Regions from separate parts of the Paenibacillus sp. 2TAB19 genome, predicted to be linked through region 2. Evidence: riboswitches for the same ligand, from Rfam matches in the RefSeq annotation. Region 2 holds a riboswitch; each other region holds the start of a gene.
The links. A riboswitch is a leader RNA that binds a small molecule or an ion and turns the genes downstream of it on or off. The one in region 2 is predicted to bind cyclic di-AMP.
Positions count from the first base shown of each region.

Region 1: linked by a shared signal. The riboswitch ahead of AB4Z33_RS20980 (TrkH family potassium uptake protein) and the one ahead of AB4Z33_RS00190 (hypothetical protein) in region 2 are both predicted to bind cyclic di-AMP.
Region 3: linked by a shared signal. The riboswitch ahead of AB4Z33_RS02680 (APC family permease) and the one ahead of AB4Z33_RS00190 (hypothetical protein) in region 2 are both predicted to bind cyclic di-AMP.

Region 1 is NZ_JBFRGE010000051.1:37,598-40,710, forward strand. Features, by position in the region: gene AB4Z33_RS20975 (CPBP family intramembrane glutamic endopeptidase) at 1-791, opposite strand, end outside; cyclic di-AMP (ydaO/yuaA leader) riboswitch at 1,039-1,213, shown strand; gene AB4Z33_RS20980 (TrkH family potassium uptake protein) at 1,308-2,654, shown strand; gene AB4Z33_RS20985 (potassium channel family protein) at 2,672-3,113, shown strand, end outside.
Region 2 is NZ_JBFRGE010000001.1:36,942-40,054, forward strand. Features, by position in the region: gene AB4Z33_RS00180 (hypothetical protein) at 1-35, opposite strand, end outside; cyclic di-AMP (ydaO/yuaA leader) riboswitch at 164-346, opposite strand; cyclic di-AMP (ydaO/yuaA leader) riboswitch at 373-579, opposite strand; cyclic di-AMP (ydaO/yuaA leader) riboswitch at 977-1,136, shown strand; gene AB4Z33_RS00185 (hypothetical protein) at 1,142-1,537, shown strand; cyclic di-AMP (ydaO/yuaA leader) riboswitch at 1,603-1,773, shown strand; gene AB4Z33_RS00190 (hypothetical protein) at 1,779-2,210, shown strand; gene AB4Z33_RS00195 (ABC transporter permease) at 2,278-3,060, opposite strand; gene AB4Z33_RS00200 (ABC transporter permease) at 3,066-3,113, opposite strand, start outside.
Region 3 is NZ_JBFRGE010000004.1:27,691-30,803, forward strand. Features, by position in the region: gene AB4Z33_RS02675 (sensor histidine kinase) at 1-649, shown strand, start outside; cyclic di-AMP (ydaO/yuaA leader) riboswitch at 850-1,046, shown strand; gene AB4Z33_RS02680 (APC family permease) at 1,144-2,970, shown strand.

The sequences.
Region 1 (3,113 bases), on a different contig from region 2:
CGCTTGAATGACGTATGTCCTCGGTAAAGGACGGCGTAGATGACTGCAAGCACGAACAGGATGAAGCTTATGAGGAAGTAGCCGAAGCCGGTCATGAATTGCGCCCACTTGTCTTGGGCTTTCACATAGTCCCTATACTCAGCCGGCGCAATGAAGGCTGGCTTGTATTTCGTCATAACGGGCTCGCCGTCGATCAAGCTTACGGCAATCGTCACTTGCAGCTTCGATTCGCCGATCGAATGGTCGCTTGGGCTAACTCCCCACTCGCCGTTCGGATAGGCCGCTCCGCTTGCAAGCTCCTCTGCACGGAACCCTTGCTCCTRGAGCAATGCGATGCTCAGCTTATCGATTTCTGGATTGTCGTCCTGAACAGGCTCGCCGCCATGCAGATTCCAGGCCACGATACGTTCAGTCTGCATATGGACGTAGACGAATCCTTTGCCGCCTGCCCCTTCAAAGTCCACCTCGACTTGATATGTATCGGTTGGAAATTGTTTATCGTATAGATCGGCATACGCCTCTGTCAGCTCATCACGCGTAAGGTAGCCGTTCATTAGCTTGTCGGATTGATGGACGGCTTTGGCGGAATCCACCTCTCGTCCTACGAGCTTCTCGGCGAACGACGCGGCTGCCTGCTCCGCTTGTGCTTTGCTAATGGCTCTGCCGCCTAGCTCATCRGAAGAGCTCGCCTTTATTAGCGGGACGATATCGACGAACATGTAAATGAGAAGACAAATAACGGCTGCCCATATGTAACGCTTCCATTCCTTGTGTTTAATTGAATCGATCATCAGTTCACCTCATGCGTATAGGAGTAGGATGAAGCATACTATACTACCATATCACAACGTTCCCTGAATTATCCATTGAAACTAGGTCTTTATTTTCATAATCCCGCGAAATAACGATGTTCATGAAGTGTAGGGCAAGGTGAAGCGCATAACTGCGTCTTTTTGGTCGAATATAGCCTCTAATGTGAGAAAAGGGAGCTTTATGCAAGGGCGTATTTGGGCTTATAATCGTTATCGTCATACCAAATGAATAGCACAGCCGAATTTCCTTAGGAAAACGGGGGAACCATATTGTTGCCGGGCATCCGGCGGCATGGGGTGAATTTCTACATTGCCGGAGCGCAGCTTCAGGCGATTGAATAGGGCTGCCTGTCCAGGCCCGAATCCGTCAGCTAACCTCGTAGGCGTATTGGAACAGGACTCATCTTCTTGAGCACTTGAGCTTCCAGTGCTTTTTTTTGTGCGCTTATAACGATAACGCAGTAGATTTTCGAAGATTGAGGTGCACAATATAAGATGAAATTCGCATGYATTTGGGACGTGAAGAACTGGTCTCCGCCGAGGATACTTGTTAGCGGCTTCGCGCTCATTATATTCATTGGGGCATTTTTGCTCTCTTTGCCCTTCGCCTCGGCAACAGGCGAACGGCTGAACTTCATAGACGCTTTGTTCACGGCGACTTCAGCGACATGCGTGACCGGCCTCGTCGTCGTCGATACCGGCACCTATTTCTCGACAGCCGGCCAGATCGTTCTGACGGTGCTGTTCCAGCTTGGCGGCCTCGGCTTCATGACGATGGCAACGCTAATCGCGCTCGTTTTGCGGCGGAAAATATCGCTGCGCGAGAGGCTGATTCTTCAAGAGGCGATGAATCAGACAAGCATGGAGGGCATTATTAGGCTAATTCGCCGCGTCATCTACTACTCGCTGTCTATTGAACTCGTCGGGATGCTGCTTTTCACGTTCCGGTTCTCGTTCGATATGCCGCTTGGCAAGGCAGCTTTCTTCGGCGCTTTCCACGCCGTATCGCTGTTCAACAACGCCGGCTTCGATATTTTCGGAGATTACCGCAGCTTAACGCTGTATGTGTCCGATCCAATCGTTAATATTGCCGCAATGATGCTAATCGTATTCGGAGGACTCGGCTTCGTCGTTATGTCAGATCTAATGGAATATCGGAAGAAGCGCAAGCTGTCGCTGCATAGTAAAATCGTTCTCGCCATGACGGGGACATTGATCGCGTTAGGCGCGATTGTGTTGTTTGTTTTCGAATTCACGAACCCCCTCACGCTCGGCTCGCTCGATTGGGGAGGCAAGATATGGGCCTCATTATTCCAATCCATTACACCGCGTACGGCTGGCGCCAATACGCTCGATTATACAGCTCTAAGGCAGGCTACCGTCTTCTTTACGATCATCCTTATGTTCATCGGCGCATCGCCGGGCTCGACGGGGGGCGGCATTAAAACCACGACGTTCACGGTGCTTGTCGGCGCCGTAATCTCGATGATTCGCGGACGTGAGGATATCGTCTTCTTCCGCTATCGGCTTGCCAAGGACCGCATATTCAAGGCGCTGACGATTACGATTTTGTCGTTAACGCTCGTCGTGGTCGTGACGATGATTCTTGCAACGATCGAGAATCAGCCGTTCATGAAAATATTGTTCGAGGCAACATCCGCGTTCGGCACCGTAGGACTATCCATTGGATTGACCCCGGAGCTTAGCGATATTAGCAAAATGATTATTGCATTCACGATGTTTGCCGGTCGGCTAGGTCCATTAACGCTCGCTTATGCGCTTGGGCCTGGAACAGATAAAGAATTGTACCGGTATCCGGAAGGTAAAATAACAATTGGATAGGGGATTTACAGGTGGCTATCAAACGCAGTCAGTTTGTCATTGTGGGCTTGGGGCGGTTCGGCTCAAGCCTTGGAAGGGAACTCATCGAGCTTGGTCATGAAGTGCTCGGCATCGATAAGGATGAAGAAACGGTGCAGGATATGAGCAGCGTGCTAACGTACGCCGTATCGGCGGATTGCACGGATGAGGAGACGCTTCGCTCGCTAGGCGTACGCAACTTCGACTGCGGCGTCGTTGCGATCGGCGATGACATTCAGGCGAGCATTCTAACTGCCATATTATTGAAGGATCTTGGCGTGAAGAAGGTTGTCGCGAAGGCGATGTCCGAGCTGCACGGCCGTGTGCTTGAGAAGATCGGCGTTGACAGGGTCGTCTATCCGGAGAGGGATATGGGCATTAGGGTTGCGCATCAGCTCGTATCGCCAAACCTGCTTGATTATATCGAGCTATCCAAGGATT
Region 2 (3,113 bases):
TTAAGCCCGGCAACGATAATATGCTCCTCGCCCAACGGCAATCTCCTCCGAATTTCTGTAAAAAGGCAACAAAAAAGAAGCCTGCGGGAAAAGAGGACCTTTCCCCGCGGGCTTCTTCGGAGGCATGGCTAAGGAAGCCATGCCGAATCGGCACTGCGATGGTTGCCTCTCTCGATTACGCTTACGAGGTTAGCTGTCGGATTCGGGCGTGAGAGTCGCCCTACGCAAGGCAGTTAAGCCTTGCGATTCACCCCATGAGCACCTATGCGGCCGACTCCATCGCGGCGCATCGCTCTTTGGTTCCCCCGTTCCCGCAGACTGCTGCGGAACTCAGCGATAAAATAGCAATTAAAAACGAATCGTTGTATCATTCCTCTCTCCAAACCACGCTTACGAGGTTAGCTGTCGGATTCGGGCGGTGAGAGTCGCCCTACTTCGAAGCGGCATCCATGGTGCTGCCTCTTCGAAGATTCACCCCTGCCGTGCTGTCGTCCGACTCTCACATCGTACAAACGCACCGCTTCACATTTGGTTCCCCCGCTTTCCGCTTGCCTCGCGGAAACTCAGCGATCAGTCCATCGCAACTTCAATTGCGAATCCTGTATCGAATCTTACTCCCAGCCAAATTTTATGTAAAGCAGGTCCAGCGTCCATATTGGATAATATAGGAGCTTATAGAGTGATCGTTAACGTTTTCAAAAAGTTATAGCTCGATATTACTCACTTTTTCGCCAATTATCTCTCGTTTTTTGAAATTACATATATGCCTGAATTTCTTATCCAACACGCGCAAGCATGCTTTTTTTCAAATCATAAATAACAGAAGTAAAAACGAGTATTCCATCGAAAAAGCCTCTTTTCATGGATAAAATGATCGTCGCTCCTCTAATTTGCTCTTAGAGCGTCTTGTGCAACAAAATGAACCTTTTACAAATGCTTCGAATCGGTTTAGGATAGACGTCGAGCCGAAAAAGGCATATCATTATCGCTGAATTTGTCCATAGGATAAAGCGGGGGAACCAACAAGAGCAATCGTTCGATTGTTCGAATGGGGTGAATCCGAGGCAATGCCTCGGTAGGGCAGCTCTCTAGTCCGAATCCGTCAGCTAACCTCGTAAGCGAATAGAGGAGAGAATTTCATATGTTCACACAAGCACAAATCGACGAGCCATTACCTTCTTGCACCAACGACTGCCTGGTGCTAATCATTCGAAGAATCGAGATGTTCGTCATTCCTGATTACGACGGTTATTGCGCCGGGTATCGCGTCTGTCTCCATTTAACAACGACTAATGGATTAGGCTGGGGTGAGTTGTTCGTGAATGAAGCAGATAAACCGGCAGACTGGATCAGATGGGGCGGCATGCTGCATCGTTATATAGGTGTGATGCATGCTGAGGAAAGCCTCGTTGACAATCGCATTAACAGTTTGTTCAACGACGCGCTTCTTCACGTTCGGAATGACAAGAGTACGTTAAATCCCGCCAAGAMTGGAGATTTACTGAAGTGCTCCGTTTCCTATATCTCACTGTTTTAAGAGTAAGTTGTCAGAATATTTAGCGAAAAGCATTTACAAATGGTGCGAATAGATTTATAATATACGGCATACTAACGCTGAATTTTTCGTTTGAAAAAGCGGGGGAACCAACGCGAGCCACTACTTGGATCAATCGATCCGCTCGCAAGGGGTGAATCCAAGGATTTGTAACCTTGGTAGGGCGTCTCTCTGTCCGAATCCGACAGCTAACCTCGTAAGCGAAATAAGGAGAGGTTTATTTATGTTGACGAAATCCGATTGTCATCTTTKTTTTCTGTCCGATCAAGATCTTAGTGACAGTCTCACCATCACACGCATCGAGTTGTTCGTTATTCCTGCCCTCGCCGTCGACTCTTCCGGTTATCGCGTATGTCTTCGAATGCTAAGCAACAAAGGGGTCGGCTGGGGTGAATTTTTTGCGCCTGAGTCCGACAGCCAAATCGATCTGAAGCAATGGAGTGAGCCGCTGCGTCAATTCGTCGGAGCTTTCACGGATTCTGCCTCGTTGTATGACTCTCTACTGCCGGCACATGTGGATGGAAGACTCAATGAATTGTTCTGCACCGCGATCGACGATCTTCTCGCTCATACCGACAATCCTACCTTCATCGAAGGCAATACCGAAGAGACAGTACTTAAGAACCGTTCCGTTGCCTATGTGTCCATCCATTAGCGTTTTAGAATGAAGCAAGCCCGCTCCTACAGCGCGAAGGAGCGGGCTTGCTTACGTTACGGCGAGCTTATGATCCGGTCGAACGATAATGGCGGACACCGATATGCCATACCGCTAGACAAGGTACCAAGAACAATACACCAGCAAGTGGCAGCAGCATATAGAACCAGTGATTGCCGTTCTGCTTTCCAAGAATATAGAGCAACGGCAAATAATTGACGCATCCGAACGGGATCATATACGTAAACAGAACTTTAACCCATCTTTCGTAAATATTCAGCGGGTATTGTGCCATCTCCCGCCCTCCGTCCGTCAAAATGTTCGCGATCTCAAGCCCCTGAATCGTCCAAAAGCACATCGTTGCCATCAAGATATAGATGCCTGCGAAGATACATACGCCGCAAACGATCATCAAGATAAATGTCGTCACCTTGGACGCATTCCATTCAACCGGCAGCTTGTATAGTGCCCAGCCAAGCACAATCGCGCTTTGCAGCATCCGCCCGACTCTCGTGAACTCGAATTGCGACCCAAGCACCTGAAGTACTGTGCTGCGCGGGCGAACAAGCAGACGGTCGAACTCGCCTCTTCTCACAAGACCCGAGAAGGCATCGAAGCCCCGCGCGAAACATTCGCTTAGCGAGAACGCCATATGAATAATGCCGAAGCACAACGCAACCTCGAAAAAGGTCCAACCTTGCAGTTCCCCAAAGCGCTCGAACATAAAATACAAACCTGCGAACACCGTAACCGGTACAAAAAACTGTCCGAAGCTTAGCAGCCAGAAGGAAGCGCGATATTGCAGCTGCGACTTGAACAAAATCGATAAGTATTTGAAATAGAGTTGCATAGCGGTTAGCCCCCCTGAATGACTATTTGCCGTAGTGCCTTCCTCATCGTGGC
Region 3 (3,113 bases), on a different contig from region 2:
GAAGCAGTTTTTCCAGAACGCCTCGCATGAGCTGAAGTCGCCGTTAATGTCCATTGCGGGATATACGGAAGGTATTCGGGACGGCATATTCGAGGGTGAATCCATTAATAAGGGACTGGACATCATATTAAGCGAGAGCGCAAGATTGAAAAACATCGTAACGGAAATGACGCTGCTCGCCAAGCTCGACAGCGAGGAAGATATTTATGAACCGGAAGTGGTCAGCCTCAAGGAACTGCTTATCGAAACGATCGAACGCGTGAACCCGATGTTGGTTAAGAAAGAGCTGTCCCTACATCCATCGGTCGATGAGCATGAAGAGCTGCTCGTGAGGGCTGATCGGGATAAGCTGCTCCAGGCGCTGCTTAATATTTCGTCCAATGCGGTTCGCCATGCAAACAAGCATATTTATATTCACGCAGCCGTCAGCAAGGGACATGTCGAATTGTCGATATCCGACGACGGAAATGGCATTCCCGAGGAATTGTTGCCGTATTTATTCCATCGCTTCGTGAAGGGCAAGGACGGCGAAAGCGGGCTTGGGCTCGCGATTGCCCGTGCGATTGTCGAGCGCTGCGGCGGCCATATTACAGCGTCTAACCGCAAAGATGGCGGAGCGGAATTCTCGCTTGCTTTCCCGGTTGTCTAATAAATTAATTATTATCAAGGGTGTAGCGGATATTGTGGCGATTGAACGATTAAAATGRGCAAAGCAGGGACGTGCGCCACGTCTTGCGGTCATGTATGCGCATTCATGGATTTTCTATCGCTTTTTTAACGTTATTTGAGCGAAAACGTTGGTTTACATTCCATTCCCAGAGGACTATGATCGTAATGCACTAAAATATATATTCACGATCGCTGAGTTTCCGCTCTCGAAGCGGAAAGCAGGGGAACCAATCGCGACGCGCAGCATAAGCGAAAGCTTGCTACGTCGCCGGGGTGAATCCGAGAGTCGCTGCCTTTATGAAGGCTCGCTCGAGGTAGGGCGACTCTAAACGCCCGAATCCGTCAGCTAACCTTGTAAGCGTGTATGGAGAGGTGAATCAACTACGGCTCGTCTTATAGCCGCGGGGATTTCCCTGCGGCTTTTTTTGTTGTGCTCTTTTTTAAGGAAAACCATTCATTGACGGCGGTGACAGCATGTTAGCTTCAATCAAAAGATTATTAATCGGTCGACCGCTCAAGTCGAAGGAACTAGGCGAGCAGAAGCTCGCTAAGACGAAGGCGCTCGCTATTCTGTCTTCGGACGCATTATCTTCGGTTGCTTATGGTCCGGAACAAATTCTGCTTGTGCTAATGACGATTGGCGTAGCGGCGTTCTGGTATTCTGTTCCGATTGCAATTGGCGTATTGATTTTATTGACGGCATTAATTTTATCGTATCGACAAATTATTTTCGCTTATCCGCATGGCGGCGGCGCTTATGTTGTATCGAAACAAAATCTCGGCCTGTTCCCGGGGCTCATATCAGGCGGCGCGCTGCTGGTCGATTATATATTGACCGTTGCGGTAAGCGTATCGGCTGGAACCGACGCGATTACGTCGGCTTTTCCCAGCCTGCACGAATACACAGTTCTGATCGCGGTGATCTTCGTCATCTTCATCACGATATTGAACTTACGGGGCGTGACGGAATCGGCTTCGATTCTCTCTTATCCGGTGTACTTGTTCGTGCTGGCGCTGTTCATCATGATCGGCGTCGGTATCTACAACATCGCTACCGGTCACGTATCGCCGGAGCTGCATCCGCCGCTTGGCACGCCGGTTGCGGGTATTAGCTTGTTCTTGCTGCTGCGTGCTTTCGCATCGGGCAGCTCGGCACTGACGGGCGTTGAGGCGATATCGAACGCGATTCCGAACTTCAAGGATCCTGCTCCGAACAATGCGGCGAAGACGTTGGTTGCGATGGGAGCGCTGCTTGCGGTGTTATTTTCCGGTATCGTATGGCTCGCTTATTATTACGGGATTTCGCCAAAGGTGGAAGTGACGGTCGTATCGCAGATCGCCGAAGAGACGTTCGGACGCAACATTATGTATTATTTCATTCAAGGCACGACGGCACTAATTCTCATTCTTGCGGCTAATACGGGCTATTCGGCTTTCCCGCTGCTTGCGGTGAATTTGGCGAAGGATAAGTTCATTCCGCGCATGTTCACGGTGAGGGGCGATCGGCTCGGTTACTCGAACGGCATTATTATTTTGGGCGTACTGTCCATCATCCTCATTATTACGTTCCACGGGCAGACGGAGCATCTCATCCCGCTATATGCGGTAGGCGTGTTCATCCCGTTCACGCTGTCGCAGACGGGCATGATCGTGAAGTGGATTCGCGAGAAGCCGAAGGGTTGGGTAACGAAGCTTATCATTAATGCGACGGGCGCACTCATTAGCTTCGTTGTCACGATGATGTTCTTCCTAACGAAGTTCGAGCAAGTATGGTCGATTCTCATATTCTTGCCGCTAATCATTTATTTGTTCATGCGGATTAAGAAGCATTATGAAGCGGTAGGGGAGCAGCTGCGTCTGGCGACCTGCGAGCCTCCAGTTGCGATAGAGGGCAACGTCATTATTTTGCCGGTAGCCGGCATTACGCATGTCGTCGAGAACTCGATCAACTACGCGAAGTCGCTGAAAGCCGAACAGATTATTGCGGTGTACATTCCTTTCGAGCGGGAGGATGAAGCGGCATTCGAGGAGAAGTGGGAGAAGTTTATGCCTGACGTAAGGTTGGTGACGCTCCACTCGCCATATCGAACGATCATCCATCCGCTGCTCAAGTTCGTCGATACCGTTCAGCGTAAGGCAAGCGAGTCGAACTATCAGGTGACGGTTGTCATCCCGCAGTTCATTCCGAAGAAGGGCTGGCATAATATTTTGCACAACCAGACCAGCTTCATGATTCGAGCCAATCTGCTTCATCGCAAAGACGTGATCGTAACGACCGTTCCGTATCATTTGAAAAAATAATAGGTTGGTTTAAAGGGAGAGGCTGCACCATAAGCGTACTTATGGGCAGCCTCTTTATTGTGGGGTTATCAATAACGGGAATTCCTCCCGTTAATTTCAGAATTATTAGGTTTGAGAACGAAATAGCTCCGTTTTCCGGCGTT